One region of the Cryobacterium sp. TMT2-42-4 genome, then DNA from elsewhere that is predicted to be linked to it. Evidence: predicted binding sites of a transcription regulator. Region 1 holds the regulator's gene; the other holds the start of a gene.
What was found. The regulator LexA, encoded in region 1, represses DNA repair genes until DNA is damaged. The targets are predictions, from matches to a motif close to TCGAACANNTGTTCGA.
Positions count from the first base shown of each region.

Region 2: the regulator LexA is predicted to act here: its motif matches at 13,086-13,101, upstream of E3O18_RS10065 (DUF222 domain-containing protein).

Region 1 is NZ_SOFT01000048.1:20,843-36,366, forward strand. It holds gene rpmI (50S ribosomal protein L35) at 1-110, opposite strand, end outside; gene infC (translation initiation factor IF-3) at 103-729, opposite strand; gene E3O18_RS15270 (DUF1844 domain-containing protein) at 1,016-1,363, shown strand; gene E3O18_RS15275 (hypothetical protein) at 1,389-1,658, shown strand; gene E3O18_RS15280 (DNA-formamidopyrimidine glycosylase family protein) at 1,882-2,661, opposite strand; gene E3O18_RS15285 (ATP-dependent helicase) at 2,654-7,369, opposite strand; gene E3O18_RS15290 (SseB family protein) at 7,561-8,361, opposite strand; gene priA (bifunctional 1-(5-phosphoribosyl)-5-((5-phosphoribosylamino)methylideneamino)imidazole-4-carboxamide isomerase/phosphoribosylanthranilate isomerase PriA) at 8,345-9,091, opposite strand; gene hisH (imidazole glycerol phosphate synthase subunit HisH) at 9,149-9,781, opposite strand; gene hisB (imidazoleglycerol-phosphate dehydratase HisB) at 9,778-10,401, opposite strand; gene E3O18_RS15310 (histidinol-phosphate transaminase) at 10,428-11,516, opposite strand; gene E3O18_RS15315 (LysM peptidoglycan-binding domain-containing protein) at 11,557-11,913, opposite strand; gene lexA (transcriptional repressor LexA) at 12,197-12,901, shown strand; gene metE (5-methyltetrahydropteroyltriglutamate--homocysteine S-methyltransferase) at 13,109-15,451, opposite strand; gene E3O18_RS15330 (methylenetetrahydrofolate reductase) at 15,448-15,524, opposite strand, start outside.
Region 2 is NZ_SOFT01000027.1:145,734-161,257, forward strand. It holds gene E3O18_RS10000 (hypothetical protein) at 1-857, opposite strand, end outside; gene E3O18_RS10005 (hypothetical protein) at 962-1,633, opposite strand; gene E3O18_RS10010 (hypothetical protein) at 1,678-2,346, opposite strand; gene pilM (type IV pilus assembly protein PilM) at 2,343-3,389, opposite strand; gene E3O18_RS10020 (A24 family peptidase) at 3,412-4,263, opposite strand; gene E3O18_RS10025 (hypothetical protein) at 4,256-5,893, opposite strand; gene E3O18_RS10030 (hypothetical protein) at 5,923-6,444, opposite strand; gene E3O18_RS10035 (type II secretion system GspH family protein) at 6,498-6,929, opposite strand; gene E3O18_RS16800 (prepilin-type N-terminal cleavage/methylation domain-containing protein) at 7,035-7,493, opposite strand; gene E3O18_RS10045 (type II secretion system F family protein) at 7,627-8,856, opposite strand; gene E3O18_RS10050 (type IV pilus twitching motility protein PilT) at 8,857-10,257, opposite strand; gene E3O18_RS10055 (ATPase, T2SS/T4P/T4SS family) at 10,277-11,947, opposite strand; gene E3O18_RS10060 (hypothetical protein) at 12,377-12,991, opposite strand; gene E3O18_RS10065 (DUF222 domain-containing protein) at 13,165-14,685, shown strand; gene E3O18_RS10070 (EAL domain-containing protein) at 14,722-15,524, opposite strand, start outside.

The sequences.
Region 1 (15,524 bases):
CTCTTGACCTCGAGGTTGTGGCGCAGGCCGGCCTGCTGCTTCATGATCTTGCCGGAGCCGGTGACCTTGAAGCGTTTCTTCGTCCCGGAGTGGGTCTTCATCTTAGGCATCTTTTTCCTCCAGTTTCGCTGCCTTATCAGCAACTTTGTCAGCCTTGTCGGCAACCTTTTCTGCCCGATCGGCAGCCTTGTGTGCGTTGATCTCGGCCTTGGCTTCCGCTTTGTTCTTCAGCGGGCCAACGACCATGACCATGTTTCGACCGTCGATGGTCGGGCTCGATTCCACGGAACCGAACTCGGCGACATCCTCGGCAAATTTTTGGAGCAGACGTACGCCCTGGTCGGGACGGGACTGTTCACGGCCACGGAACAGAATCATGGCCTTGACCTTGTCACCGGCCTTCAGGAAGCCCTCGGCGCGCTTGCGCTTGGTCTCGTAGTCGTGCTTATCAATCTTGAGACGGAAACGAACCTCTTTCAGGATCGTGTTCGCCTGGTTGCGCCGGGCCTCCTTGGCCTTCTGCGCAGCCTCGTACTTGAACTTGCCGTAGTCCATGATCTTGGCAACGGGCGGCTTCGAGGTCGGTGCAACCTCGACGAGGTCAAGATCGGCCTCCTGTGCAAGGCGCAGCGCAACATCAATGGCCACGACCCCTACCTGCTCGCCGTTAGGACCAACGAGACGGACTTCGGGGACGCGGATACGGTCATTTGTACGGGGATCGCTGATGCGTCTCTCCTCTTCTCATGCATCGTGGCTACAGCCAGGAGACGGATGTCGCCCGGAGACGAAGAGAGGAAAACCGCGTCTGGATTGTCGGAGAAAACTGCCCGAACATCACAGACGACACCCTGTCTACCCTCGTGGAGCGGATTCCTGTCGGAGTCCAGCGCCGCGAAGGCGGAGTGCAACTACCCGGTAACCTTGATGAAGCGGTATGCGCGGGTGGGAGATTATCCACTTTCGTACCGAGACTTGCATCTCGGAGCCCGGTCGAGTCTAACAGAGGAATGCAGTGACCAACAGCAATGAGCAGGATGCAGCCCAGGCAACACGCGATATCGCCGACGTGCCGGCCGTGGAGATCATCACGACGGCATCCGTTCACCTGATGAGCGCCGCCGCGGTCAAGGTGGGCTTGGCCGACGACCCGAAGAACCAGACCGACCTCGACGAGGCACGCAAGCTGATCACGGCCCTCGCCGGCCTGATCACCGCCGCGGCCCCCGACATCGCCGACATGCACGCGCGCAGCCTGCGCGACGGTCTGCGGTCGCTGCAGCTGGCGTTCCGAGAGGCCTCGGCCATCCCCGACGCGATCGGCCAGGGTCCGGGCGAAAAGTTCACCGGGCCGGTCAACTAGCGCGAACGGCTGCGGGGGGATCGCCATGGATCTGAGACTGCTGTTTCCGTTTCGAAAGGATGCCGGTGTCGCGCAACGGGCCACACCGGCCCGTCGGCGATTCATGTGGGGCGTGATGGTGCCCTATGCGATCACGCTTGTTCTCACCTGGATAGACGTGATCCCCCGGTGGGTGCTGTGGCCGCTTCTCGTGGCCGTCTTTCTGCTGGTCACGGTGCTCAGCAACGTCTGGGCAGGCCAGGACGCCCTCGCGGCGTTGGACGAGGACGACGTCGGCGACAACCCGATGCCGTAGGGCGTGTCCCGGCACCGTGTCCTGGCCGGGCGCAGCGAGTGGTGGGTACCCGGACCGCACGACCGCTGCTGCGCGTCCGCCGGACGTCGTGGCTAACTCAGGAGATCCGTCCGGTTCGGCCGGGCATCGGCGCCGGTTCCGCACTGGTCCGTGGCGGCCGGTGACCGATGACGACGGATGTCCTGAGTTGGCCACGTCCACGGTCGTTCGGACACACACGCCCCTAGGTCTGGCAGCGCGGGCACCAGTAGGTGACCCGCAGTTCGAGCTCGGTGCGGCCGAGCCGGCCCTGCTCGACCGCGGTACCGCAGCGCCGGCAGGGCTGGCCGGCGCGGCCGTAGACCCAGCTCTGCATGCCGCGCCGGGCATTGCCGGTCGTGATCCGCTCCGTGCGGTCACGGTTCGCCAGGATCAGGCGGCGAGCGAGAGCGACGAGACCCGGGACATCCGTCACCTCGGCCACCGGCCGGGTCGGCAGCAGGCCGCGAAGGAAGCCCAGTTCGTTCACGTAAACGTTGCCGAGCCCGGCAAGGTTGCCCTGGTCGGCGAGCGCGACGGCGATGGGTTGCGCGGGGCGTGATTGGAGGCGGCGCACGGCTTCGGCCGCATCCCAGTCGGGGCCGAGCAGGTCAGGCCCGAGGTAGTCGAGCAGGGCGGCCTCCTGATTGAGCGGCACCACCTCGAGCAGCCCGAGTTCGAAGCCTACAGCCACCCAGTCCACCGTCTCGAGAACGATGCGCGCCTGGAACGCGGGCCGGCGCCAGGCGCTCCCATGACGGTAGAGGTGCCACGACCCCTCCATTTTCAGGTGAGAGTGGATGCTGGCCTCCCCCACGCGCATCAGCAGGTGCTTCCCGCGACTGAGAACCTCGTGCACGATCTGCCCGGTCAGGTCGACGGTGGCGAACGCCGGCACCCGCACGTCGCAGCGGGTGAGCCGGGCGCCGTGCAGGGCCTGGTCGAGGTTCCACGCGGTGCGGTAGACGGTGTCACCCTCAGGCATGCAGCTTCACTCCCCGCGGGGTGACGCCGAATCCGGCCGCGAGCAGGGCGGTGCCCACCGCTGTTCCGATCACGAACACGCCGTTGACGGTCTCCACGCCGAGCTTCGGAACCCGCCCCGCGGTGACCGTGCCGGCAAGGGTCGCGGCGGCGAGGGTCAGGACCGCAGTCGGTTCGCAATGTTCGACGGCGGGTTCACGGTTCCCGTCGGCACCGTTCCCGGCCGCTCCGTTCCCGGCCGCTCCGTTCCCGGCCGCTCCGTCGAACGCGAGCACGGTCTTGCCGCCGCGTTCGACGTAGAGCACCAGGGCCCCATCGACGAGCACGACCAGCGCGCCGGCCTTCCGTCCGGGGCGGTGCCCGGTGCCCTCGGGCAGCGGAGGCCAGGGCAACACGGAGCCGTAGGGGTTGGCCGGGTCGGTAGCGGCGAGGGTGATCGCCTCCGGTTTCGGATGCTGTGCCTCGGCGACGTAGGAGCGCAGCCGGTCGATCGTGCCGACCGTGGCGAACTGGGCGGCCCCGAGACCCTCGATGAAGTAGCCGCGCCGGCACCGCCCCATCTCCTCGAAGCCGCTGAGGGTGCGGTAGACGAGGGCGAAGCCGCCCGTCACGCCCTCCCCCATCACCGCGCCCCGGGTGACGATGCCGTAGCGTTCGAGCAGGGTTTCGCCAAGGGCGTGCGCCCGGCGGGTGGGCGAGTCATCGGCGACCGGAACGATCGACCAGCGCCCGGAGACGGTCGGTGGCCCGGTGCGGGACGGGAGGGTGCCACGCGCGGGGATGCGGCCGCCGTGCAGCCGGGCTCGCGGGGTGGCCCGGCGGGTGCTGTGCGCCGCGCGCCCGCCGGAGAGCAGGGCGCGTACGGGGGCGAAGGTGTCGTTGCCCACCAGTCCAGCCCAGACCAGGTCCCAGAGGGCGGCGGCGAGGCCGGCGTCGTCCTGGCTGCCGACGGCATCCGCGAGTTGACGGAAGAAGAAGGCCCCGCCGCCGGCCAGGGTGGTCAGAATCTCCTGCTGGAGCGCAGTCGTCTCCAGCGGGGTGGGCAGCGGCAGGGTGAGCGGCGCGGTGTCGCGCAGGTGCAGGCTGATCCAGCCGTCATTACCGGCCAGCGTGCCGGCGCCGGCCCAGAGCACCTCGCCCGTGTTGGTGAGCTCGTCGAGCATGCCCGGCCGGTAGTCTGCGACGCGGGAGGGCAGCACAAGCGTCTCCCAGGCGGATGCCGGGATGCGCGCCCCCTCCAACTGTTCGATCACGGATGCGACCCCGTCGATCCCGCGCAGGCGCCCGCCCACATGCTGCCAGGCCGGCAGGAACCGGCCCATTGTGACCTGGTCGACCGGCTCGACCTCGTGCCGGAGCGCGGCCAGGGAGCGGCGGCGCAGGCGCCTCAGCACCTCGGCGTCGCACCACTCGCTGCCGGTGCCGTGCGGCCGGAACTCGCCCTCGAGGAGGCGGCGGGCCCCGGCCAGGCGCCGGAGGGCGACGAGCGCCACGGCCGGGCCGAGCCCGAAGCGCGCGGCCACGTCGGTGAGAGTGAACGGGCCGTGGGTGCGTGCGTACCGGCTGACCAGGTCGCCGAGCGGGTCCGGCACCGGCTCGGTGAACACGGCCGGGACCCCCTGCGGCAGGGGGACGCCGAGGGCGTCGCGAAGCCGGGCGGCGTCTTCGATGGCCGCCCACCACTGCTGCCCGGCGAAACCGACCGGGATGATGCGCCGCGCGTCGAAAAGCACCTGCAGGCCCTCGGCGGCGCCCGGTGACACGGCGGGGTCGAGGCGGGCGGCCACCTCCGCCGTGGTGAGCGGACCGAGGCCGCGGAGCAGGTCCGCGATGCCCTCGACTCCGCGCGCCTTCCGGTCGGCCGGCAGCCGCTGCAGTTCCAGGTCGGTCTGCAGGATCACGGCCGGGTCGAGCAGCTCGCGCAGCTCCACCCGACCGAGCAACTCGGCCAGCAGGCTGGAATCGAGCGAGAGGGCGGTGGCGCGCCGCTCGGCGAGCGGGGAATCTCCCTCGTACATGAACGCGGCCACGTAGCCGAAGAGGAGGGTGCTCGCGAACGGGCTCGCGGCATCCGTCTGGGTCTCGACCAGGCGCAGGGCGCGACTGTCGATGCGGCGGGTGAGGGCCAGGAGAGCGGGCAGATCGTAGACGTCCTGCAGGCACTCGCGCACGGTTTCGAGGATGATCGGGAAGGTCGGAAAGGTGCGGGCCACGTCGAGCAGCTGCGCGGCCTTCTGGCGCTGCTGCCAGAGCGGCGACCGCCGACCCGGGTTGTAGCGCGGGAGCAGCAGGGCCCGCGCGGCGCACTCGCGGAACCGGGCGGCGAACAGAGCCGACCCGCCGACTTCGTCGGTGACCATCTGTTCGAGCTCGGTCGGGTCGAAGACAAAGAGGGAGCTTCCGGGTGGGTCGGACTCGGTGTCGGGGATGCGCACGACGATGCCGTCGTCACTGGCCACGCAGGCCCCGTCGAGCCCGTAGCGCTCCCGCACCCGGGCGCCCACGGCGAGGGCCCAGGGCGCGTGCACCTGCAGGCCGAACGGGGAGTGCAGCACCACCCGCCAGTCGCCGAGCTCGTCTCGGAACCGCTCGACGAGGAGGGTGCGGTCGGTCGGGACCTGACCGGTCGCGGCGCGCTGCTCGGCGAGGAAGGCCAGGAGGTTGTCGACGGCGCGCTCGTCGAGGCCGCCGGCCCGGCAGCGCACCCGGGCCTCCGGGTCGGGGAGCGCCGAGACCTCGCGCAGGAACGCGCCGATCGCCTCACCGAGCTCGGCGGGCCGGCCGAGGCCGTCGCCCTTCCAGAACGGCAGCCGCCCCGGTTCACCGAAGGCGGGCAGCACGAGCACCCGGTCGTGGGTGATCTCCTGGATACGCCAGCTCGTCGTGCCGAGGGCGAAGACATCGCCGACCCGGGACTCGTAGACCATCTCCTCGTCGAGCTCCCCCACCCGGCGGCCGGTGGCCTGGTCGCCGCCGACCATGAAGACGCCGAACAGGCCGCGGTCGGGGATCGTGCCGCCACTGGTCACCGCGAGCCGTTGCGCGCCCGGGCGCCCGGTGAGGATGCCCGTCTCCCGGTCCCAGACGATGCGGGGGCGCAGCTCGGCGAACTGGTCGGAGGGATACCGGCCGGCAAGCAGGTCGAGGGTGGCCTCGTAGGCCGACCGCGGGAGGGCGTGGAAGGGGGCGCTGCGGCGCACGGTGTCGAACCACTCCTCCGCGTGGATGGGTTCAAGGGCGGTCGCCGCCACGGTCTGCTGGGCGAGGATGTCGAGCGGGTTGGACGGCACCTGCAGTGATTCGATCAGTCCGGCGGCCATGCGCTCGGCGGCAACGGCCGCATGGATGAGATCGGCCCGGTGCTTGGGGAAGATCACGCCCCGGGAGACCTCCCCCACCTGGTGCCCGGCCCGGCCGATCCGCTGCAGCCCGCTGGCCACGGACGGCGGCGATTCCACCTGCACGACCAGGTCGACGGCGCCCATGTCGATGCCGAGTTCGAGGCTGGACGTCGCCACCACGCAGCGCAGCCGCCCGGCTTTGAGGTCGTCTTCGATCAGTGCGCGCTGCTCCTTGCTGACGGAGCCGTGGTGCGCGCGGGCAAGCAGCGGCTCGGCCCCGGCGCTCTGGCCGCTGGCGCCCATGAGCGCGGCCGGCGGGCCGGGTGCCGCAGTGCCGACGGGCACGAGGGCAGGCATCCGCTCGGTCATCACGGCCGGCATCGCGGGCACGGGCTCGTCCTCGAGGCGTTGGGCGTAGATCTCGTTGAAGCGCGCGGTCAGCCGTTCGGCCAGCCGGCGGGAGTTGGCGAACACGATCGAGGAGGTGTGCGCCAGCACCTCGTCGACGATTGCCTCTTCCACATGCGGCCAGATGGACCCGGTCTGTGGGGCGGCGGCGGCCGTCGAACCCTCCCGCACCGGTGCCGGGCCGACCTGGCTCATGTCGTCGACGGGAACGACCACGCTGAGGTCGAATCGTTTGGTCGACACCGGTGCGACGATCTCTACCGGTGCGGAACCTCCAAGGAACCGGGCGACCTCGGCGGCCGGTCGCACGGTAGCCGACAGTCCGATTCGCTGGGCCGGGCGGGCGAGCAGGTCGTCGAGCCGTTCCAGTGAGACGGCCAGGTGCGCGCCGCGCTTGCTCGCCGCGACCGCGTGCACCTCGTCGATGATGACCGTGTCCACGGCGCGCAGCGATTCCCGCGCCGCCGAGGTGAGCATGAGGAACAGCGATTCTGGCGTGGTGATCAGGATGTCCGGCGGCGTTTTGACCAGGCTTCGGCGTTCCGTGGCCGGGGTGTCCCCCGACCGCACGCCGACGGTCACCCGGGGCGGGGCGAACCCGAGGCGCTCGGCAGCCTGGACGATGCCCACCAGCGGGGCCCGCAGGTTGCGTTCCACGTCGACGCCCAGCGCCTTGAGCGGCGAGATGTAGAGCACGCGGGTTCCCGGCGCGGTGAACCGGTCAGGACGCGCCGAGGCTTCCGAGACATCTGCGGCCTCTACAGTATCCGCGGCCAGGCGGTCGATGGCCCAGAGGAACGCGGCGAGGGTCTTACCTGATCCGGTGGGGGCCACCACCAGCGCGTGTGAGCCCCGAGAGATGGCGTCCCACGCCCCGAGCTGGGCCTCGGTGGGTGCGGCGAAGGCCTGCGCGAACCAGGCGCGGGTGGCCGGGGTGAATCGGTGCAGAACCTCGTTCATACGACTATCCTCGTCGATCCGCCTGAGCCGGGCCACTCGAACCAATTCGACGGAGATTATGAATCTAAACCGGGGTTTCCCGGACATCCAGAACCGATTTGGCCACAATCTCCGTCGTATTCGTTCGTGGCGGACGCGGGGGCGGAGCGCGGAACGCGGGGCCCGGAACCGCCGACGATGGAAGAGACCGCCTAGGCGGAGGGCAGCAGCTGCACGGTGAGAGAGTCCACCTGGGTGGCGATGACGTCGCTCGATGACCAGCGGGCCGCGAGCCGGGCGAGGGTCGCGTCGAGCTCGGTGCGGGTCAGGCCATCCATGAGCTCGAGACGTACAATCAGTTCCGGTCCGGCGAGGCGGGCGGCCGGGTCGCCGGGGGCCAGTTCAACCCCGAGCACACTCAGTTCGGTGGCCACGGAGTCGGCGAAGGCATCCGCGACGTCGCGACTGGCATAGCTGGGGGTCCAGGGCAGGGACTGGGCGATGGCCCACAGGGCCGGGCGCCGCACCACGAACTCGGTGGGCGCGGTCGGATCGAGCACGACCAGATCGGTGTTCTCCTGAGCCGCGGCCAGCGCGACGCGCACGCCGTCGGCCGGGACCGGCCGGGCCTGCGTGTTCCACGCCGTCATCGCAGCGACCGAGGTGAACACGGGAAGCACCGTGCGTCCGTCGGGCCCGGCCACGGTGATGATCGACAGTTCCTGGGTCTTGTCGACGCGGAGGCCGGCCTCGGTGGTGCCCGATTGGCCGAGTTCGGTCACCAGGGGAACGAGCAGCCGCGAGCCACGGATGGCGTCGACCACCGTCTCTTCGCCGGCCTCCCGAGCCTGGAAGCGGCGCACGGCCGCCAGGAGCGGCTCGGGCGCGAGCCCGTCGTCGTCGCTGTGCATGTTGGGCTCAAACTGTCGTCCCTCCCACGGCTGCCCGGCGGAGTCTCCCCCTCCGGGTCCGCCGGGAAGGCCGGTGGAGCCGAGGTTACGCGCCCGCGACATCCAGCGCCTCGCCCAGGGTGAACGCCCCCGCGTAGAGGGCTTTTCCGACGATCGCGCCCTCGAGTCCGAGCGGCACGAGTTCGCGCAATGCGCGGAGGTCGTCGAGGCTGGAGATGCCGCCGGAGGCGACGACCGGTCGATCGGTGCGCTCCATCATCTGGCGGAGCAGGTCGATGTTGGGGCCTTGCAGTGTGCCGTCCTTGGTCACATCGGTGACGACGTAGCGCGAGCAGCCAGCCTCCTCGAGACGGGCGAGCACCTCCCAGAGGTCCCCTCCCTCCCTGGTCCAGCCGCGGGCGGCGAGGGTGGTTCCGCGCACGTCGAGCCCGACGGCGACGGCGTCCCCGTGCCGGGCGATGACCTGCGCCGCCCACTCCGGGTTCTCCAGTGCCGCGGTGCCCAGGTTGATCCGGCTGACGCCCGCGTTCAGGGCCGCGTCCAGCGACGCGTCGTCGCGGATCCCGCCGGAGAGCTCGATCTTCACGCCCGTGACCTCGCGGATCACGGTGCGGATGACATCCGTGTTGTTGCCGCGACCGAAGGCCGCGTCGAGGTCGACGAGGTGGATCCACTCGGCGCCCTGGCGGGCCCAGTCAAGTGCCGCGTCGACGGGGTCGCCGTAGTTGGTCTCGGTGCCGGCTTCGCCCTGGGTCAAGCGAACGGCCTTGCCGTCGGCCACATCCACGGCGGGCAGCAGAACGAGACGGAGGGAAGGGGTATTCACAGTCATGGGTGTCCTCGGTTGGGAGTGGTCGCGGCGACCAGGTCAGTCAGGGAAAAGTCACGGTCAGTTCTTGACGGTGCCGAGCCAGTTATGGAGCAGACGGATGCCTGCCTCACCGGATTTCTCCGGGTGGAACTGGGTGGCGGTAAGCGGTCCGTTCTCGATGGCGGCCAGGAAAGGTTGTCCGTGCTCGGACCAGGTGAGAATCGGCTTCGGGAACGGCGGCATGACGTCGAGGGACCATTCCTGGGCGGCGTAGGAGTGCACGAAGTAGAAGCGCTCCTGCTCAAGGCCATGGAACAGCATCGAGCCCTCCCCCGGCGTGACCGTGTCCCAGCCCATGTGTGGCAGCACCGGCGCCGTCAGCTGCGTCACGGTGCCGGGCCACTCGCCCAGCCCCTCCGTGTCCACGCCGCGTTCGACGCCGTGCTCGAACATGATCTGCATACCCACGCAGATGCCCAGCACCGGGCGTCCGCCCGCGATCCGGCGGTCGATGATCTCGTCGCCGTGCACCGCCTTCAGGGCCTGCATGACGGCGCTGAACGCGCCCACGCCGGGCACGACGAGCCCGTCGGCCTCAAGCGCCTGACGGCGGTCGCTGGTCAGCGTCACCTCGGCCCCGGCAAGTTCGAGTGCCTTGACGGCGGAGTGCACATTTCCGGTGCCGTAGTCGAAGACAACGACGCTGGTCACAGCGCACCCTTGGTCGAGGGCACGCCGGACACCAGGGGGTCGAGCGCCTTCGCCTGGCGGAACGCTCGGGCAAAGGCCTTGAATTCGGCTTCGGCGATGTGGTGGGGGTCGCGGCCGCCCTGCACGGTGACGTGCACCGTGAGGCCACCGTTGAGGGCGATAGCCTCAAATACGTGGCGCACCATGGAGCCGGTGAAGTGGCCGCCGATCAGGTGGAACTCGAAACCGGCCGGCTCGCCCTGGTGCACGAGGTAGGGGCGCCCGGAAATGTCGACGACGGCCTGCACGAGGGCCTCGTCGAGCGGCACGAGGGCGTCACCGTAGCGGGAGATGCCGGATTTGTCCCCGAGAGCCTGCTTGATCGCCTGGCCGAGCAGGATACCGACGTCCTCGACCGTGTGGTGCACATCGATCTCGATATCACCGCGGGCGCGCACGGTGAGGTCGGTCAACGAGTGTTTCGCGAAGGCCGTGAGCAGGTGATCGAAGAACGGGACCGACGTCTGGATGTCCGACTCACCGGTGCCGTCGAGATTGAGCGACAGGTCGATGCTCGACTCGCTGGTCTCGCGCTGCAGGTGGGCAAAACGGGGCGAGGTGGTCGCGAAAGAGAAGCTCATACGGCTAGTTTATTGGCCCGAGCCGTTCACGGCCGCCCAAGCGCCTCGAGAGCGTCGAGGAACGCCGTCGTCTCGGACTCGGTGCCGGCGCTGACCCGCAGGTGGCCCGGGATTCCGACGTCGCGCACGAGGATGCCTTCCGCCAGCAGCGCCTCGAAGGTGGCCCGAGGGTCCTCGACGCCGCCGAACAACACGAAGTTGCTCGCACTGCGCAGCGGAGAGTAGCCAAGCCGGGCCAGTTCGCTCACGATGCGGTCCCGCTGCCCGCGGATGTCGTCGACCATGGCGAGCATCGCGGGCGTGTGGACGAGGGCGGCGACCGCGGCAGCCTGGGTGAGCGCGGACAGGTGGTAGGGCAGACGAACCAGGCGGAGGGCATCCGTCACGGCGGGATCGGCGGCCAGATAGCCGACGCGCACACCCGCGAAGGCGAACGCCTTGCTCATGGTGCGGGACACCAGCAGGCGCTCCCGGCCGGGCAGCAGGCTCAGGGCGGTCGGCGCGTCATCCGTCCCGAACTCGGCGTATGCCTCGTCGACGACGACGATGCCGTCGGTCGCGTCGTAGACGGCCGCGATCGTTTCCAGGGACAGGGGCGTGCCGGTGGGGTTGTTCGGCGAGCAGAGGAAGACGAGGTCAGGGGCAACCCGGTCGACCCACTCCACCGCCGTTGCCGGGGAGAGTTCGAACTCGGCGTCACGACCGCCCGCGATCCAGCGGGTACCGGTGCCGGAGGCGAGCAAAGGGTACATGGAGTAGGTCGGTGCGAAGCCGAGAACGGACCGACCCGGGCCGCCGAAGGCCTGCAGCACTTGCTGAAGAACCTCGTTGGATCCGTTGGCGGCCCAGATGTTCTTTCGAGTGAGGCCGTGACCGAGATATCGGGCGAGGGAATCCCGCAGCTCGGTGAACTCCCGATCGGGGTATCGGTTCACGGTCGTGACCGCCACAGCCAATGCCGCCACGATGTCCTGCGCCACCTCAGCCGGGATGCCGTGGGTGTTCTCGTTCACGTTGAGAGCCACCGGCACGTGCAACTGCGGCGCCCCGTAGGGGGTGAGTCCGCGCAGATTATCGCGAAGGGGCAGATCGTTGAGACTGGTCACTCCCCCCATGTTACCGGGGTGAGACCGGCGGGGACTCGTTGCGGGTAGTTCACAGGTCGTTCGGAAGTGCCAGCCGCTGACCGGGCTGCACGCTGTCGGACGGCAGCTGGTTGAGGCTCACAATCTCGGCGATCACCTCGCGCGGATCGGCCGTGGGCGCAATTGTCTCGGCAAGTTGCCAGAGCGACTGCCCCGACTTGATGGTGACGTAGTCGAAGGCCGTGGCCACGCGACCGACGGTCGAGTTCTCGGCGGCGGCAATGCCTCCGTTGAGGGCGACGGCCAGAGCCACGGCCACGAGCGGAAAGGCAGCCAGGCACGTGAAAACGACGCGACCGCGCCGGGTGAGTCGGAGCCGGGTGCGTCCGGTCGTGATGGGGACGCCTCGTTCAAGTGCAGTGCTCATGTCATACCTCCTGTGAGAAGCCGCATCCGACTCTCGGCCGGGAGAGCCGGATGCGAACTTATGTTCCGAATGTATATTCGATTATTCGAACAATCAAGCTTTTTTCGGTAGTTTCTGAAATATTCATCCCGACCCAATCGAATACATGTTTGTTTAATGGCCTCAACGCGGATACAGTTTCGATTGTTGATTGACACTCAATCAGGCACCCCCGACATTCGCGTGAATCGGCGGCATTCGATGCGTGCCGCCAGCGCATCAATCACAACGAGGAGCGACGAACGTGGCACAGAACACCAGCGGTCCCCGCGACAAGGGCGGCACCAGACGGCGCAAGAGCCTCAGCGAGAAGCAGCTCGCCATCCTTGACGTCATCCAACGCTCGGTCAGCCAACGCGGCTATCCGCCGAGCATGCGGGAGATCGGCGACGCCGTCGGCCTGTCGTCACTGTCGAGCGTCACCCACCAGCTCAACCAGTTGGAACTGAGCGGTTACCTCCGCCGCGACCCGAACCGCCCCCGAGCGCTGGAGGTGCTCATCGAGATTCCGCAGTCGCCCGAAGACACGACGGCCGGAGCCTCGGAAAGTTTCCACACCGGAGTGCAGGTCGGCGACGCCGCCATGGTTCCGCTCGTCGGTCGCATCGCCGCCGGCATCCCGATCACCGCCGAACAGCAGATCGACGAGATTTTCCCGCTGCCCCGCCAGCTGGTGGGGAAGGGCGACCTGTTCATGCTCAAGGTGTCGGGCGAATCGATGATCGACGCCGCCATCATGGACGGCGACTGGGTCGTCGTGCGGCAGCAGAAGACCGCCGAAAACGGTGAAATCGTTGCTGCCATGCTCGACAACGAGGCAACCGTCAAGGTCTTCCGCCAGCGCGACGGGCACACCTGGCTACTGCCCCGCAACACCAACTTCGAACCCATCGTCGGCGATCACGCCGAGATTCTGGGGAAGGTTGTGGCCGTGCTGCGGTCGGTTTAGGGCAACAGCACTGAAGTTCATTAGCACTTCAGGCCGACTCTTGGTCTCGACGGTTTCGACCAACGTCGTGGTGACGCGCGTGTGTTGAGTCGCCATGGTTGTTTCGGTCGGGCCTTATGGGCCGGGTCTTGTGGGCCGGGTCTTGTGGGCCGGGCACGAACACTGGTTTTGGTGTCGTGCCCGGCTTTTGTGTGGGTGGAGGCAGGGTCAGGCGGAAACGGAGGAGGTCAGGCGGGCGCGGAGGATGCGGGTCGCAGCGAGCATGTTGTGCAGGGACTGGACGGTTTCGGCGTAGCCGCGGGTTTTGAGGCCGCAGTCGGGGTTCACCCAGAGCCGGATGGCCGGGATGGCCGCCGCGGCGCGCTCGAGCAGGTCGGTGAGTTCGGCCACGCTCGGCACACGCGGCGAGTGGATGTCCCACACTCCCGGGCCGATACCGTGATCGAAGCCCTGGGACCGGATATCGCCCACCACCTCCATGCGGGAGCGTGCCGCCTCGATGCTGGTCACATCCGCGTCCAGGTTGCGGATCGCGTCGATGACCACCCCGAACTCCGAGTAGCAGAGGTGGGTGTGGATCTGGGTGGCCGCGGCCGCACCGGCCGTCGCCAGGCGGAAGGACCCCACCGACCAGTCGAGGTATTCCGCCTGGTCCTTCTGCTTCAGCGGCAGCAGCTCCCGCAGCGCGGGCTCGTCGACCTGGACGATCTGAATGCCGGCCGTCTCCAGGTCGGCGATCTCGTCCCGCAGGGCCAGGGCCACCTGCCTGGCCGTCTCGCCGAGCGGCTGGTCGTCGCGCACGAACGACCACGCGAGGATCGTGACCGGACCGGTGAGCATCCCCTTGACGGGCTTGGGCGTCAGACCCTGCGTGAACGCTGACCACTCGACCGTGATGGGCCGCGGTCGGGACACGTCACCCCAGAGGATCGACGGGCGCACGCACCGGCTGCCGTAGGACTGCACCCAACCGTTCTCGGTGACCGCGAATCCGTCAAGGTTCTCGGCGAAGTACTGCACCATGTCGTTGCGTTCCGGCTCCCCGTGCACGATCACGTCGAGGCCGATGTCCTCCTGCAGCGCGACGACGCGACGGATTTCGGCGCGCATCAGGTCCCGGTAGTCCGCGGTGCTCAGCACCCCCCGTACCAGCTGCGCCCTGGCCCGACGGATGTCCCCGGTCTGCGGGAAGGATCCGATCGTGGTTGTCGGCAGGAACGGCAGCCCGAGGGCAATCTCCTGGGCTGCCACTCGGGCTGCGTAGGCGTCCCGGGTGAAGTCGCCCGAAGTGAGCGCGTCGGCGCGAACCCGAACGGCGCCATCGCGGACTCCGGGAGCCACCCTCCGCGCGTCGAGGGCCGCGGACGCCGCAGAGAGGTCGGTCTCGATGGCACGGCGACCCAGACTGAGGCCGCGGGCGAGTGTGGCAACCTGCGCGACCTTCTGGTCCGCAAAGGCGAGCCAACTCTTCAGGTCGTCGTCCAGCGCCGATTCGTCGTCGATGTCGTGGGGAACGTGCAGCAGCGAGGTTGAGGTGGAAACCGAGATCCGCGGCGAGAGGCGGACCAGGCCGGCCGCCGTGTCGAAGGCGGCGGCCAGGTCGCCGCGCCAGATATTGTGGCCGTCAATGATGCCGGCTACGAGAGTGGTCGTGTCCAGTCCGGGGGTCTCCGCCGGCACGCTTCCCCGCACGAGGTCGAGCCCGATGGCTTCCACCGGGGTGATGGCAAGAACGGGTAGGGCGTCGTCGAGGCTGCCGTACGGCGCGGCGACGAACAATGCGGGGCGCTCGGCGAGGGCGCCGAGGGTGTTGTAGGCGAAGCGGAGGCCGGCGAGGGCATCCGTTCTCGGGGTGTCGATGCTCTCACTGACCAGGGCAGGCTCGTCGAGCTGCACCCATTCGGCTCCGGCGGCGCGCAGCCGCTGCAGGAGGGCGGCGTAGACCGGCACAAGGTCGTCGAGGCGGTCAAGCGGACTGAATCCGGTCGGGGCCTCGTTGCTGGGCTTGCTCAGCAGCAGGAAGGTGACCGGGCCGACGATGACCGGCCGGGTCAGGAATCCGGCCGCCTTCGCCTCCTCGAACTCGCGCACCAGCCGGGTGCCGGCGAGGGTGAACTCGGTCTCGGGGCCGATCTCCGGCACCAGGTAGTGGTAGTTGGTGTCGAACCATTTGGTCATCTCCAGCGGCGGATGCTCACCTTCACCGCGGGCGAGGGTGAAGTAGCCGGCCAGGTCGAGGTGGCCGTCCTCGCCCCGGAGATGCGCGAACCGGGCGGGGACGGCGCCCACCGTGCACAGGGCATCCAACATCTGGTCGTAGTAGGAAAACGATTCCGGGATGGACGAGTCGTCCCGGCCGAGTCCTAGCTGCACGAGGCGCTCTCGGGTGCCCTGGCGCAGGACGGCCGCGGTCGCCTCGAGCTCGTCGGCGCTGACCGATCCGGCCCAGAACGCTTCGACGGCCTTCTTCAGTTGGCGGCGCGGCCCGATGCGCGGGTAGCCCAGGATGGTGCCGGCGGGAAAGTCGGGAAACGTGGAAGAGTTGGTCATGGGTTCTCCTTGACGGGGTGAGGGGCAGGCAGTGCGGACGATGGCAGGGTGGGGGTGAGCAGACCGCAGCCGT
Region 2 (15,524 bases), on a different contig from region 1:
GCCCAGATCGGCACCTCGCGGGCGACGACCGCAGCGGCGATGGCCCCCGGGTTCAGCCACTGCTGGCTGATGAAGCGCGCCGCCTGGTCGGGCGTGAAGTTCCAGGCCTGCACGCTCAACAGCGCCGCACCGATGTAGGAGAAGTAGACGGCCACGGCCACCAGGAAGCCGAAGAGCACGTAGGCCCACCAGCCGCCGCGGTTCACGATCAGCACCAACAGGGCGAACGCGACGAAGAAGAAGATGACCGGCACGTAGAAGATGGGCAGCACGATGAAGTCGGTGAACTTTGAGGCCGTGTCCGCAATGGACAAGCTGCCGATGCCGGACAGTACGAAGGCGACCACGGCATAGAGGGCGGCGAAGATAACGGTGGAGAGCAGGGCGATCAGCACGCCGGGGCCGCGGTTGCTCTTGTAGCGGGGAGCGGTCGGCGCCTGGATGTAGACGGGGGGCTGCGCCGTGGTGTTCGTGGGGGCATAGGCCTCGGCGGGTGGGGCCTCTGATGGGGTCGCAGCCGGGTTCTCGACCGGCTCGATGCGCCGGGTCTCGGCGGTGGTGTTCACCGGGGCGATGTTCACGGAGGCGGCGGGCACGTAGGTGGGCGTCGCGGGCTCGCGGGAAGTCGCGGGGGTGTCATTGGAGATCGGCTCGCCGACGGGGGTGGCCGGGTAGTGCGCCGGTGTCTCAGCGGCAGCTTCGTGCGCGTCGCCGGACTCGGCCGGAGCGGAGTGCGAGCCGGTGCCGGTGTAGTCGGGGGCATCCGTGCGCTCTTCATGGCCGGCGTAGTCGACCGGTTCAGGATTCGGGTCGTTGTTACGGTTGCGGTTGCCCTCAGGGGACGTTGTGTCGCTCATGGTGCGCTCCTTGTGGTTGGCCGTGACGTTCAGCCGCAATCTTAGCAATGCGACTCCCCCGGACGAGGGAGGCGTGACCTGGCGGGGCGATGTGTCGGGTCGGGTTACTCGGTGTCCGTCGGCGCTGCGGAAGCCGGATTGAGTAGGACGTAGATGTACGCAGCGATCTTGGCCGTCGAGATGTCAGGCGAGACGGTCGTCGTCTCAATCGATGTCACCAGCGCGAGTCGCTCGCCCTTCTGGAGGCCGTCCAGATAGTCCAGAAGCTTGGAGTAGCTGCCCTCGATGGAGACCGTGATCGGCACGGCCACAAAGTTTTCCCCTGTGATGCCCGGAGGGGCCGCCGGGAGAGTAGGAGCTGCGGCGACAGTGGCGGGAGTAGTCGCGGCTGCAGCCGCGTCCTCAGCGACGGGTGCCACTTCTTCCTCGGCGACGGGAGCTTCGATGACCGCGGACGTAGCCGGCGCCGCGGGCGCATAGCGCTCGGCATCGCCGACGGAGAAGTCCGTCAGCCTGACGTCGTTTTGACTGGTCAGGGTACCCAGCTGCCTCAGGAAAGCCGGAATCGCCGCGCCCTCGGGGACGGCCATCCGAACAGACGCCAGGTCGTTCTTGAGCGTACCGATGCCTTCGAATTGTTTTTTTAGTGCGGCGAGCTTTGCGTCGGCATCCGCATTTTGTTGTTCGACAATCAGGCGATCCGCGTTCGCGCCACTCGCCGCCTTCAAATTCGGGGAAATACCAATCATCCAGCCGAGAAGGGCGGTGATACCCATCAGCGCGATTGCTCCGAGCACCCAGAGTCGGTTCCGATCCACAGTTACTTCTCCTCAGCGTCGGCGAAGCGCTGTGAGTACGCGTCCTCGTTGATGTGCAGGACCAGATTCACTTGGTAGGTACCCAAATCGGTCTGTGTGATCGTGCCCGGAGTTCCATCTGCATAGCCGGGCAGATCCTTCAACCCTGTGAGCCACGCAGGAGCTTCGGGCAGATTTGTGCTGGTGAGATCGAGTGTGAGTGTCGCCACTCGGGCACCCTGCAGCGGCACAGTCGCCTGGTCATACAGCGCCAACGGCGATGCCGAGTTCACCGTTACGGCGTCGATGGCCACGTCTGCGGGCAAAATGGCCCGCACGTTCTCGAGGTACTTCTTCCAGTCGATCTCGGTGGATGCGCCCAGCTGGCGTGCTGAGATCGCCAGGTCGACCTCGTTCTGAACGTTGCGCGCCTCGACGTACTTCGACTGCTCCGCCAGCAGTTCGATTGTGCGGTCCTGGGCGCTGACCAGGCTGTCCTGGCTTTGCATCACCAGCCATGAAGAGCCGGCCGCGCCCGCCAAAGCTAGAAGGGCCACGAGAACGAAAGAGGCACCGAGGTTTCGCCGCATAGCTTTGCCTCGACGTCCTGCGGCCACTTCGGGAGGAAGAAGGTCCACGCGCGGCTCTGCTCCCAGCACCAAATCGTCGGTGACCGAAGCGCGGCGGCTCATGCCTGGCTACCCAACGCGAGGCCCAGTGCCACAGAAAAGGCACCGCGCGTCTCTTGTAGCGCTTTCGCATCAACACCCTTGCCCAGGGCAACCGCCGCGCTCGGGTCAGCCGACAAGACCGGCATCCGTGTCATTTCACCCAGTGCTTTGGCAAAGCCACTCAACTGGGCACCACCACCGGTCAGCACGATCCGGGTCACTGGCAGGTTCTGTCTCGTGTTGACGAAGTAATTAACGGTATTGCGAAGGCTCGTGAGCAACTCTGTTGTCACCTCAGAAATGATTGTGGCCGCCATCTGGTTTTCAGACGCCGACGTGGAGCGCACGCCCTGCGCTCGTTTCAATGCTTCTGCCTCCTCCACCGTGATTCCCAGGCGAAGGACGAGCGCCTGAGTCAGGTCACCACCACCTGCCGGGATGAGACGTACGAACTGTGGCACGCCCGCCCGGGTCACGACAACCGTCGTCGTAGCGACGCCCACGTCGATCTGCACCACAGCGTCTTCAGTTTTGGCCCCGCGGTAGATGACTCGGCTCAAGGCGAACGGGATGAGGTCCACTTCAACCGGATTCAACCCGGCCAGCTGCACCGCCCTCACGTTGCTTTGAACCGCTTCCTTGATTGCGGCGATCAGCAATCCGTTGATTTCCGAACCGTTCTCACCCTCAGCCTCCGAGATCGGGTAAAAGTCGAGAAGGGCGTCGGCCACCGGCACGGAAAGCATGTCCTGAACCTGGAAGGGCAGTGATTCACGGATGCGTTTGATCGACATTTTCGGGACTGTCAGGTCGCGGGCGAGCACTCGATGGTTGCCCATTCCGAGCACGACGTTCTTGCTTTTGAAGCCACCGGACGACCACAGGCCCTTGATCGCCGCCGCCACAGTATTGGGCTCGACGACCTCGCCCCGGTTGACTGCCCCCTCCGGCAGCCCGACCTCGTGGTAGCGCACCAGAGTAGGGCTGTCTCTGCCCGCGTCGCTCACCTCGACGGCCCTCAGACCGGCCGTGCCGATGTCGATTCCTACGACGTTTGCCGTCATTGCGTCTCCTTCGAGGACCGTGTCATGATGCCAAACCAATGAGTGAGAGATAGCCGTTGGCTATCTGTTCACCATAGAAGATCCCGAGCCAGGCTCCCGCCAACATCCAGGGGCCGAATGGGATGCCGCTCTTGCGGTTCGCCTTGCGAGCAATCACGAGAACAAGGGCAAAAAAACCGCCCAATAGGAATGCGGCGAAACCACCGACCGCGAGTTCTCCCCAGCCGAGCCATCCCAGATACAAGCCGAGCACCCCGGCGAGTTTCACGTCGCCGAGTCCCATGCCGGCCGGGTAAGCCAGAGCGAGCAGCAGGTAGACGCCGAAGAGCGCCGCTCCCCCGACTAGTGCGCCGAGAATTCGACCTGGCTCACCAGTCATCATCGCCGCCGCGCCCAGCAGAACGGTCGCGACAGGGTAGGCCGGCAGCACGATACGGTTCGGAAGAGTATGGGTGTCGAGGTCGATCATCGCGAGCGAAATGCTCACGCCCGCCAGATACAGGAACGCCACAAGCGTGACAAGTGCCGCGGCCATCGCTAGCCCGGTGGTCGAGCCGAACCCGGTAATCGAGATTGTCGAGACCCCCGACAGCACCCATGCGGCCACGCCAGCGAAGAAGACCGCCGTTCCGAGCTCAACAAGCGGATAGCGCGCTGAAATGTGCACCTTGCAATCACGGCATCGCCCACGCAGAGCCAGCCACGAGAAAACGGGAACGTTATCCCAAGGACGAATACGTGCCCCACACCCGCCGCAGGCGCTCTCGGGTGAAACGATCGATCGGCCAGCGGGAACGCGGAAAATGACAACGTTCAAGAACGAGCCGATCAGGGAACCAAGAAGTCCCGTCCCGGCCACCAAGAGGCTAACCACCCGTTACCAGGTCACGCAGGCTCGTACGCACGCCCAAGTGCGCGGGCACCGGTGGCGTGTACGGTATTCCTGAGAGAGACACGCCCGGAACGCCAACGGGAACAAAGGTGAGCTTCGCCTGTTGCCCGAACTCCACCTCACCTCCGTAGATCTGCCCCCGCCAACCGTCGCGGTTGCTGTAGAACTTGCAGGGCGTATAGGCCATGACGGAAACCAACCCGTCAATATCCGTCTCATTACTCATCGTGATGTTGCCAGCCGGAGCGACGCAGGTCGGCACGCCGTCCGCGGAATTTGGGTCCGGGACGTAGAACCATAGACGGCGCGCAGTCGTGTCACTGGATAAAACGTTGAGCTTGCCAAAATTGAACTGATGGGCCGCGAATGCGACGTTTGTCTTAAGCGTGAGCGTCTTGACGTTCGAGTCGGTGGAGAGGCCAGCCGCACCGCACTTAGCCAGCGTATTGACCACGGTCGGCACGGTGAGATTCGACAGAGCCGTCCAGGACGGATCGACGCCGCTGATGACGCACGGACCGTTCCACACGAGCTCCTGGAATCCCTGCGCTGCCCAGGTCGTCGAGGAGAACGGCGTCGGATACGGAATCTCACTCCAGTTGGGCACAAGGGGCACGGGGGGCGAAACAAGTCCGGTTACGTTCTGCGTTTTTGCACCAACAATGTTGCCGTCGTTGGCGATTGTGCCACTGGACTGCACGTACCCGTTGACGGTGGAATTATTCGCAACCGTCGCGACACTCGCGGGAGTCCCTGCAACGGTGACATTACCGTTGACCGTGGAACCAGGGCTGCTCGTGACGCTCACGTTTCCGTTGGAAAGCAGGCTCCCGTTCACTTTCGCACCGTTCGCGATAGCGACGACAAATCCCGTTACCGGTCCAGCTGCCTGACCGGCAGCGATTACGTCGCCTTGAACGAGGCTCGCACCGCCATTCAACGTGACGTAATTGGAAACGTGAACAGTGCCGGAGACGGTGCAGTTGTCGAGTGCCGCATAACCGTTGCCCAGAATCAGATTTCCCGAGATCTTGGCTCCGTTCGTGCAGATTGCATTCCCGTTCTTGATCTGAACGTCAGCCGCAACGGTATTGACCGCGGAGTCGAGGGTGAAATTCTTGAGCACACCGGAGATGGTGTGGGCGTAGACCGCGGAGCCGATCGTGGGAATTGTGATCTGGGCGGGAATGTAGGTGTAGACCGCTTCGAGCACGCTGTCGTCACCCGAAGATGCACCCGAGACCCCATTCGCCTGCGCGAATCCGGTTGAGATGATCTTCACCTTTGTGGAAGCGCTGGTAGGGCAGCCGGTGACCCAGCCAGATCCCGGGTCGATCTGGACCTTAGTGGAATACTTCGGAACAGTTCCCGTTACGGAGTCGTACAGACCGCTGCGTGAACTGCAGCTTTCTGGGCCTGTCGCAACCTGAAGGCTGACCATCGTAACGTCGATGCCGGCCTCGGCGGCGGCGCGGGATTGGACTGACGCGCGCGCGGAGCTCGTGGCACTTATTCCGTTCAGCGTCGCCGCCGTTACCGTGAGAGCGATGATCGCTGTAACAGCCATGACGCCAATGACAGCCAATAAAGTGCTGCCCTGCTCATCGGGCAATGACAGTCGAGACCTGAAGGACAAACGTCTCATAAGCATGTCGGCACACTCTCCACAGCAACGGGCACAGGTTGACGACTTAATGCAGAAGTCTTGATGAGAACGGAGTTGCCTCCGTCGTCTCGCACTTGCATTGCGAGGTCGAGCTGTCGGCCCGTGAGGGTGAAGATATTCGTTCCGGAGCTCGGCTGAATTCCAGTTGCCAGAAGTGTCCAGGTGGCGACATCTGCAGGGGCCGGCGTAGGAATCGTCGCTCCTGAAGTCGTGTAGCGCACTTCGCCGTTTCCGAAGTACCAGGCCTGACAGCGCCAGACTGGGTTGGCACTAGCGCCAACGGTTCGTGCCTTCAGGAGTTGTATGCCTGCGGCGGGGACGATGAGTTGCATGGAACTTGCGTTTCGGATTCCCTGAGCGACGGATTTGGAGACCAATTGGCCGCTAGTGCTGGCCTGAGAGGATTTCCGAACAGTGCCCTGCGCGGTCAGCGAGGTAATCAGCAGGCTGCCAACGATAAACAGCACTGCGACGGACAGCAAGGAGTAGATCAGCAATTCGATGAGACTAATACCGCTCTCGCCACCCCTCGGTCGGTAGCGATCGGCCCTCATGGGGTTGCTTTCTCGACGTAAACGAGAGTGGTTGCATCGGCGATCACCTTGGCGTCGCCTGCCCTAGTCACCCAAGCCTTTACGCTGACCACTCCGGGATATGCCCCGGGACAAGTACCGACCAAACGGTACGGCTGGAAGACTGTGCCTCCGGGCAAACCCGAGGTAGCAACGGGTGCGTCATCGAACGCGCTGACTGCGGCGCAGTTCGGAGCAACAGCACGAATCGCGTCAAGTTGCTGACTCACTAATTGACTCGCGGAAGCAATGGTCGAACTCAGAACCGTGGTCTTCATTGCCGTGATCAGGAGAGGCAGGAATGCAATTGTCAGCAGCGAGAGAAGAAACATTGAAATAACGATCTCGATCAGACCGAAGCCACGCTCACCCTCGGCGTGTGCGGTCTGCGAGGCCGGAGATGTCATCACGGTTGGGGTCCGGTCTGCCAGTTGGTTCTGAGGAAAAGGATGAAAATTCTGAAGGGGCGCCGCGTCGAGCGGCGCCCCCCTTTGCTCTCATTTAGCGGGTGATGCTTACGGGCAGGTCGAGCCCTTCGCAACGCCGGCGCGGTCGGAAATGTTGAACATTTGGGAACCGGCTGTCGTGCTCTTCGCGATGATACAGAACGGAGTGGCTGCGCTCGTGGGCGCCGTGCCGACCCAGATGAAGGAGGTGGTGTCACCAAGAGTGTTGTCGCTCTTCTTGAAGCCGTACTTCTGGAGGCCCGTTGCAGTTGCATTGTCGAAGGTCGGTGCGGCCGTGGCACCGTCAGTGAAGTAGGAGACGATGGCGATCTTCGCGGTGGCGAGGTCTGACTTCACGCCGCCGTCCTTGGCCGACTCCTGCTGGCCGAGGAAGATCGGGATGGCGATCGCGGCCAGGATGCCGATGATGATGACGACGACGAGAAGCTCGATGAGCGTGAAGCCCTTTTCCTTCTGGCCAAGTTCTGAACGCTTGTGGGCAAGCGCTTCCGAGATGCTGCGGATCATGTGGAAGTCCTTTTCTGAATGGGTGCTGGGAAAGGCGATTGCGTTTGCCTGATTTGAGCTTATGGGCCACGCAACCTTGTACCATCCCACGTTTAGGGGTAAGGGGGTAAAATCGTGCCCCCAGTGCGGGGGGCTACTTGATGTATTCGAAGATGCTAAACATGGGCATGTATAGGGCGACGATCATCCCGCCGATCACGACACCGATGAACGCAATCATCAGGGGTTCGATCAGCGCAGTGAGTTGCTCGGCGGTCGCTTGGACTTCCTGGTCATAGAAGTCGGCGATCTTGCCCAGCATCTGTTCCAGGGCGCCGGCGTCCTCGCCGACCGCGATCATCTGGGTCACCATGGCTGGAAAGACCGGCTCCAGGCTGAGCGGTCCCGCGATTGACTTACCTTGACGCACCGATTCCTGCACCTTATGCAGGGCAGACTCGACGACCCAATTTCCGGAGGTTTCACCCACGATGCTCAGCGACTGGAGGATGGGCACACCGGCCCCAATCATCGTTGAGAAGTTGCGACTGAAACGCGCAATTGCGAGCTTCGTCAAGAGTTGACCGAAGACGGGGAGTTTGAGTTTGACCGGGTCGACGGCTTTGCGCACGCGCTCGGTGTTCTTGTTCTTCTTCCACCAAATACTGAACGCAATTGCCACGAGGATGAGAACAGGTAGCAGCCATACCATTGCTTTCGAAAGCACGACCAATACCATCGTGGGCGCGGGGAGCTGCCCGCCGAAACCAGCGAACATCTTCTCGAAGACCGGAACGATGAAGGTAAGCATGCCGATCACAGCGACGACAGCCATGATGAGCACAATGGTCGGATAGGCCAGGGCTGACTTGATGGTGTCGCGCAGCTTCACCTCGGATTCGAAGTTCCCAGCCACTGAATTGAGCGATTTTTCGAGGAATCCACCCGTCTCACCTGCCCGGACCAGGTTGATCATGATGGGCGGAAAGACGATGGAGTGCTTCTCCATGGCCTCAGACAGGGAAACGCCAGTCTCCACATCGGTACGGATTTTCCCCAAGATCTTGGCGAGTTCCTTGTTTTCGGTCTGCTCGGAGAGAATATTCAGGGTTCGTAGGAGCGAGAGGCCAGCCGAGGTCATCGTCGCCATTTGGCGGCTCATGATCGCCAAATCTTTAAGGCCGATACTCTTACTGAACCCGGGAATCCGGATCTCCGTACTGAGTCCGGTTCCGTCCGCGGCCTCGCTGACCGAGATCGGTGACAGCCCCATGGTGCTCAGGCGTGCCATCGCGGCACTCTCAGAGGCTGCGTCCAGTCGCCCCTTTACAGCTTTACCAGCGGCGTTGCGCGCCTTGTAGTCATAAGCCTGAGTTATTGCCATTTAGTGTCCTCTGGATGAGTACGAGTCGCCGAAGTCGATTCCGCTAGCCGACATTCCCCGGCCAGTGGTTTCGGTGGGGTCCACGCGACGGATCAACTGGTTGAGCCCCTCGAGGTCCTGCGCCTTCTCCTCTGCAGATGCGCGGGTGATGAGACCCGCATCAACGAGCTCGGCGAGATGCTGGTCCATGGTGTGCATGCCGAGCGCACGCCCTGCCTGCATCGCGGAGGCGACCTGATAGGTCTTTCCCTCGCGGATCAGGTTAGCGACCGCGGATGTTGTGACCAGAACCTCGGTGGCGACGACTCGACCGCCACCGACCTTCTTGACCAGGGTCTGACAGACCACACCCTGCAGGGTGGCGGCCAGTTGTGCGCGAACCTGACCCTGCTGATGCGGCGGGAACACGTCGATCACGCGGTCGATGGTCTGGGCCGCCGACTGCGTGTGCAGGGTGGCGAAGACGAGGTGGCCGGTCTCGGCCGCGGTCAGGGCCACCGAAATGGTCTCCAGGTCGCGCAGCTCGCCGATCAGAATCACGTCGGGGTCCTGGCGCAGCACATGCTTGAGCGCGGAGGCGAAGCTCTTCGTGTCGTGGCCCACCTCGCGCTGGTTGACCAGGGACTTCTGGTGCTTGTGCAGAAACTCGATCGGGTCTTCGACCGTGACGATGTGGTCGGCACGGGTGCGGTTGACCAGGTCAATCAGTGCCGCCAGGGTGGTGGACTTGCCCGAACCGGTGGGCCCGGTCACCAGAACCAAGCCGCGGGGAAGCTTGGCGAACTGACCGACGGTCTCGGGGATGCCGAGGTCTTTCAGGGGCTTGATCTCGCGCGGGATCAGACGGAACGCCCCGCCGATCGAGTTGCGCTGGTAGTAGTAGTTCACGCGAAAGCGCGCGCCGCCGGCCGTGTAGGCGAAGTCGAGTTCGAGCTCCTCCTCGAACTGCGTGCGCTGCTTCGCCGAGAGGATGCTGTAGAGCGCAGAGGTGACCTTGTCACCCATCCATTTGCTCGCGCCCTCAATCGGCCGCAGGCCGCCATCGACACGGATGCTCGGCGGCGCTCCGACGGTGATGTGCAGGTCGGAGGCGTTCAGGTCGAGAACCTCGGCCAGAGCGTTCAGCAGGTCAAGGTCGGAGACCTCGTTGTCGCCGGTGCGGTTGGCACGGGCGCGGCGCCCGGTCGTCTCGACCGCGCTGGTGTCCACCGGGAGGACCGTTGTCGGCGGCTGCGCGGCATCCGTCACATCGACGAAATCGAACTCCGCCGAGTCAGGAGCGGCAGGCGCGGCATCGTGCTCCGTCAGTTCGGCACCACGACGCTCGGGATCGCCGAGGCTCCAGCTGCCCCCGGCAGCCCCAGGAGGCGTGACCGGAATTTCATAGATGGGCTGGCTCATGCAGATATCCCCTTTTGCACTATGCGACCACTCGCAAGATTTCTTCGATCGATGTCAAACCCATTTGGGCCTTGGCCCAGCCATCCTCGCGGAGGGTGATCATGCCCTGTTCGCGCGCCACCCGGCCGATTTCGGCGCTCGATGCTCGGGCCACGGCGAGCCGCTCGATCTCCTCGGTCACGGTCATCACCTCGTGCACGGCGATGCGCCCGCGGTAACCGGTCTTCGAACACTGCGTGCAGCCGACCGCCTCGAAGATCGTGGGCAGCGGGCGCTCCGGGTCGAACGCGAAGCGGAGGCGCGTCAGGTAGTCGACGGTCAGCACGGATGGCGTCTTGCACTTGTCGCAGAGGCGCCGCGCCAGGCGCTGGGCGACCACGCAGTCCAGGGCGGAACCCACCAGGAAGGGCTCGATACCCATTTCCGTCAGGCGGGTGATGGCGCTCGGCGCGTCGTTGGTGTGCAGGGTGGAGAGCACGAGGTGGCCCGTCAGCGAAGCCTCAATGGCGATCTGCGCGGTCTCGTGGTCGCGGATCTCACCCAGCAGAACGACATCCGGGTCGCTTCGCAGGATGGAACGCAGCGCACTCGCGAAGGTGAGGCCCGCCTTCGGGTTCACCTGCACCTGGTTGATGCCCGCCATGCGGTACTCCACCGGGTCTTCGACCGTGATCACGTTGATCTCGGGACGAGCGACCGCACCCAGGGTCGTATAGAGCGTGGTCGACTTGCCCGAACCGGTCGGACCGGTGATCAGGATCATGCCGTAGGGCTTGGAGTAGGAGGTCTTGTAGGCCTCGAAGTTGTGCTCGAGCAGGGCCAGCGCGCGCACGTCGAGAGTCGTGTTCGAGTTGTCGAGAATTCGCATGACGACCTTCTCGCCCCACACGGTGGGGAGAGTCGCAACGCGCAGGTCGATCTGACGGCCGGCATGGCGCACGGTCATGCGGCCGTCCTGCGGTTTGCGCCGCTCGGCGATGTCGATATCGCTCATGATTTTGAGCCTGGAGATAACACCGTTCTGGATGCTCTTGGGTGCGGTCTGCATCTCGTGCAGCACCCCGTCGATGCGGTAGCGCACCCGCAGGCTGTGCTCGCCGGGTTCGATGTGGATGTCCGAGGCCAAGTCCTGGATGGCCTGGCTGACCAACAGGTTCACGAACCGCACGATTGGGGCATCGTCGTCGATGGAGTCCGAGACTCCGAAAGAGGAGCTCTCGGTGGCGGCGTTCTCTTCCTCGAGTGTGGAGGTGAGGTCGCTGAGCTCGTCGTCGGCGCGGTGGTAGCGGGTGATAGCGGCGAGCAGGTCGCTGCGCTCGGCGACAACCTGGGTGACGCGCATCCGTGATGCTTCGCGCACGTCGTCGACGGCGAAGACGTTGCCAGGGTCGACCATGGCGAGGATGAGGCGGCCGTTGTCGACGGCGATCGGGAGCACTTCGTGGCGTTTGCAGACGGCCACCGGAACGAGAGCCACGGCGAGGCGATCGACCGGGTAGTCGATTAGCTCGACGAAGGGCAGGTTGGCCTGCTGGGCCCGAGCCTTGGCGAATTGAACCTCGGTGATGACGCCCTTGGCGACGAGGGCGCGGACGGCGCTCTCATCGGCGGGGTCGCCGGCCATGAGGTGGTCGAGCTCCTCGATCGGCAGCAGACCGTGCAGGATCAAGATTTCGGTGAGGCTGGCCACGCGATCCTCTCGAACAGGCTCGGTAAGTAAGTAACGGACAACGCTATCTCGGGGGCAGGGAATCCGGCCAGACCCACAATGAGGGGACACGGTTCGAAAAAATACCTCTGTTCAGTGATCCTAACGGGGCGGGGCTTCGACCCGACATCGACACGGTATCGACCGGTGTCGACACGGCATCGACACGGTTGCTGCCCGCGGAGCGGCAGGCGGAATGCGGCCGCTGCTGGGCGATGCCCGGGGCGGTCTCGGCCTGCTCGAAACGGTCTAGACACCCATCCAAAGGTTGTCGATGATGCTCTGTGTGTAGTCCAGCGGGCGGGCATTCGTGTACTTCGTGGCGAGCCAGATGCCGCCCCTCAGAAAGTGGGACTCACCGAAAGCGCCGTCTGCCGTGTTCGTCTGGATGACGCAGCGGCGGCCCTCCGACTAGGTGAAGCACTCCAGTCCGTTTGCGACGAGCCGGGCCTCCACCGCGGCGCTCTCTTCCCGGATCACCCAGACCACGGTGGTGATGATCCCGGTGTCGGATCCCCCGTACGGGCTCGCCCAGACGCAGGTCAGGTGGTCGAGAGCGTCGATCTGGACGCGCAGTTCGGCATCGTCGGTGCCGTGGGACACGCCGGCATCCGGGTCCTGGTTCCAGAAGGGGTACAGGGTCAGGTCGCCGAGCGCCTCGACCATGGCCGGGCTGTAGAGCTGCGTGCACGCGGTCGAACGTGGAACGCCCGGCGCCGCGGTCTGCCCGGGTTCGGATTGCGTCGGCTTGAGGGTTGCCGGGGGCGTGGTGGTCGTGGTCGGAGAACCTGTAGCGGTGGGTGCGTTGGTCGGGGCGGGCGTCACGGTGCCGGTTCCGGTGGTCTCGCCTGCGCCCGGGAAACCTTCGCCGTCCCGCCAGACCACTGCCACCACGAGGATCACGAGGAGTGCGGCTCCGAGGACGACCAGCCCGATCCAGGCCCGGCGACCGGCGGGCGGCCGGCCCGACGTCGGGGGCTCAGGCCCGGTGGCGTTCTCGTTCTCGGCCGCATTCTCTGGACTCATCGGCGCATCCTCCGAGGTTGTGCCTTCCACCGTAGCCGGGGTCTCCATTGAGGCAACCGGCGGCCTTGCACGGCTTCGGAGCGGCCGGAGTTGCTCAGAGATAGATTCGATCATTCTCTATAATTATGTGAGTTACTCTCGACACTGGGTGCGAGTTGAGGTATTCTTTTAACATGACCAACCTCGCGGATGACCGCAGGCAGGCGGCCGATGCCGTGGCCCTGCTGGGCTCGTCATGCGCTGACTTCTCGGCCCTTCCTGATGCCGAGGTGTTGGCCGGTCAGAAGCGAATCGCTGCGATCCGCCGTCTCGTCGATACCTATGCCGCCTGGATGGCGGCGACCATCGCCGAACGTTCCCGACCGGAGCTCGGGCTCTCGGGCCTGGCGGCGCAGCAGGGGTACCTCTCCCCGGAGGCCCTGATCCAGAACTCGACCGGCTCGTCGAAGGGCGACGCGTACAAGCTGGTCACGGTCGGCACGATGATGGCCGATGCCGAGGCGGCCGACAGGCTCGTCGAGGCGGCGCTCTCGACGCCCGACGCGGATGCCGCCGAGGTCGCCGAGGTCGAGGCGAAGGTGCCCTGGCAGGCACCGATCGCCCGGGCCGTCACCGCCGGCACCCTCTCCGTCGACGCGGCCGAGTCGATTCGCGCGGGGCTCGGCCAAATAGATACCTCGGTCACCGCCGAGAAGCTCGCGGTGGCGCTGGAAGCGCTCCTGGCGGAGGTGTCGTCGCTGAATGCCGATCAGGTGTTCAAGCAGGCGAGACGGATGCGCGACCGGCTCGATGAGGCCGGCATTGCCGCCCGCGAGAAGCAGTCCTACGACGACCGCTACCTGCGGGTCTACCGGCTGGGCAACGGCAACGTACGACTCAGCGGGCTGTTTGCCCCCGAAGACGGCGAGTTCGTGCTCTCCACCTTCGACTCGATCACGGGCCCCCGCCGCGGCGGGGTGCGGTTCGTGGACGCGGAGCGGGCAGCCTGGGCAAAGAAGATGCAAGACGACCCCCGCACGACCGAACAGATCGCCGCGGACTCCCTCGTGCAGCTGCTCAAGATCGCCGGCGAGGCCGACCCGGGCCGGGTCTTCGGCGGCCGCCGCCCCTCGGTGCGCGTGATCGTGACCGAGAAGGCATTGAAAGGTGGCCAGGCCGGTCAGACCGGTCAGACCGGGCAGCAGGGCCAGACCGGGCCGGCGCCGACGACCGTCCAGACTGAAACGGGCGAATCTGGGCCCGTCGAACCCGCCGAAGGGGCCGCTCACGGGCAGATCGAGGGCAACCCGGTCCCCATCTCGCAGGAGACCATCGACCGACTCCGCTGCGACACCGGAACCCGCGGCATCAAGTTCGACGCGGACGGCCAAATCATCAATGTCGGCCGCGACGAACGGCTCTTCACCGAGCACCAGCGCGCCGCAATGGCAGTCCGCGACGGTGGATGCCTCTGGGTCGACTGCGACAGGCCACCGGCGTGGACTGAGGCCCATCACGTCAACGAGTGGCTCAAAAACAACGGATGTACGGACCTTGCTGACGGGGTACTCCTCTGCCATCCCCACCATCTGCTGCTGCACAACCAGCACTGGACGATCAGCCGCACCGGAACGCAGTATTGGCTCCAGCCACCGGTCGAGGTAGATCCGGAGCAGACGCTGGTGGCACTGCCGAGCAAGCGGGCAGCGCTGTAGCTCTTGGTCTCGACCAGCGTCGCGGGCAGGGGCGCGTCAGGGGGCGAGGAGGAGGGCGGGGGACGCGGTTGGGGCGGGCTTCGAGAAGAGGTAGCCCTGGCCGTAGCGGCACCCCATTTTCTGCAGCAGGTCCCGCTGGCTCGTCGTCTCGATGCCCTCGGCGACGACATCCAGGTTCAGGGAATCGGCCAGCCGCAGGATTCCCTCCACGATCGCGCGATCGTGATCGGAGCTCTCGACGTCGCGAATGAACGTCAGGTCGATCTTGAGCAGGTCAACCGTGAACGCGCGCAGGTGGGTGAAAGATGAATACCCCGTGCCGAAGTCGTCGATGGCCAGCCGCACGCCCAGGTTACGCAGCTCCTGGAAGGTCCGAGCCGCGGAATCGATGGCGTCGAGCACCGCACTCTCAGTCAGCTCCAGCCAGAGCTGTTCCGGCGGCAGACCCGACTCGGCGAGGGCCCGCTTGACGACGTCACCGAAGTCATCCTGCACGAATTGCCGCGCGGACACGTTGACGCTGACCGCCATTCCCTGAGCCAGGCCCGTGGCCGCCCGGCACGCCTGGCCGAGCACCGTCGATCCGATTCCCTTGATCAGACCCACTTCCTCGGCCAGTGCAATGAAGTCTCCCGGCATCACGAGCCCGCGCTCGGGCCGCCGCCAGCGTGCCAAAGCCTCGGTCGCCACCACCTTATGGTCCTGCAGATCCACGATCGGCTGATACCAGGTTTCGATCTGGCCCAGTTCCACCGCGTCACGCAAGGCCAACTCGCTGTCGAGCCGCTGATGGATGCGGTACCGCAGGTCGTCGTCGAAGACCTCGTAGCGGGCGCGCC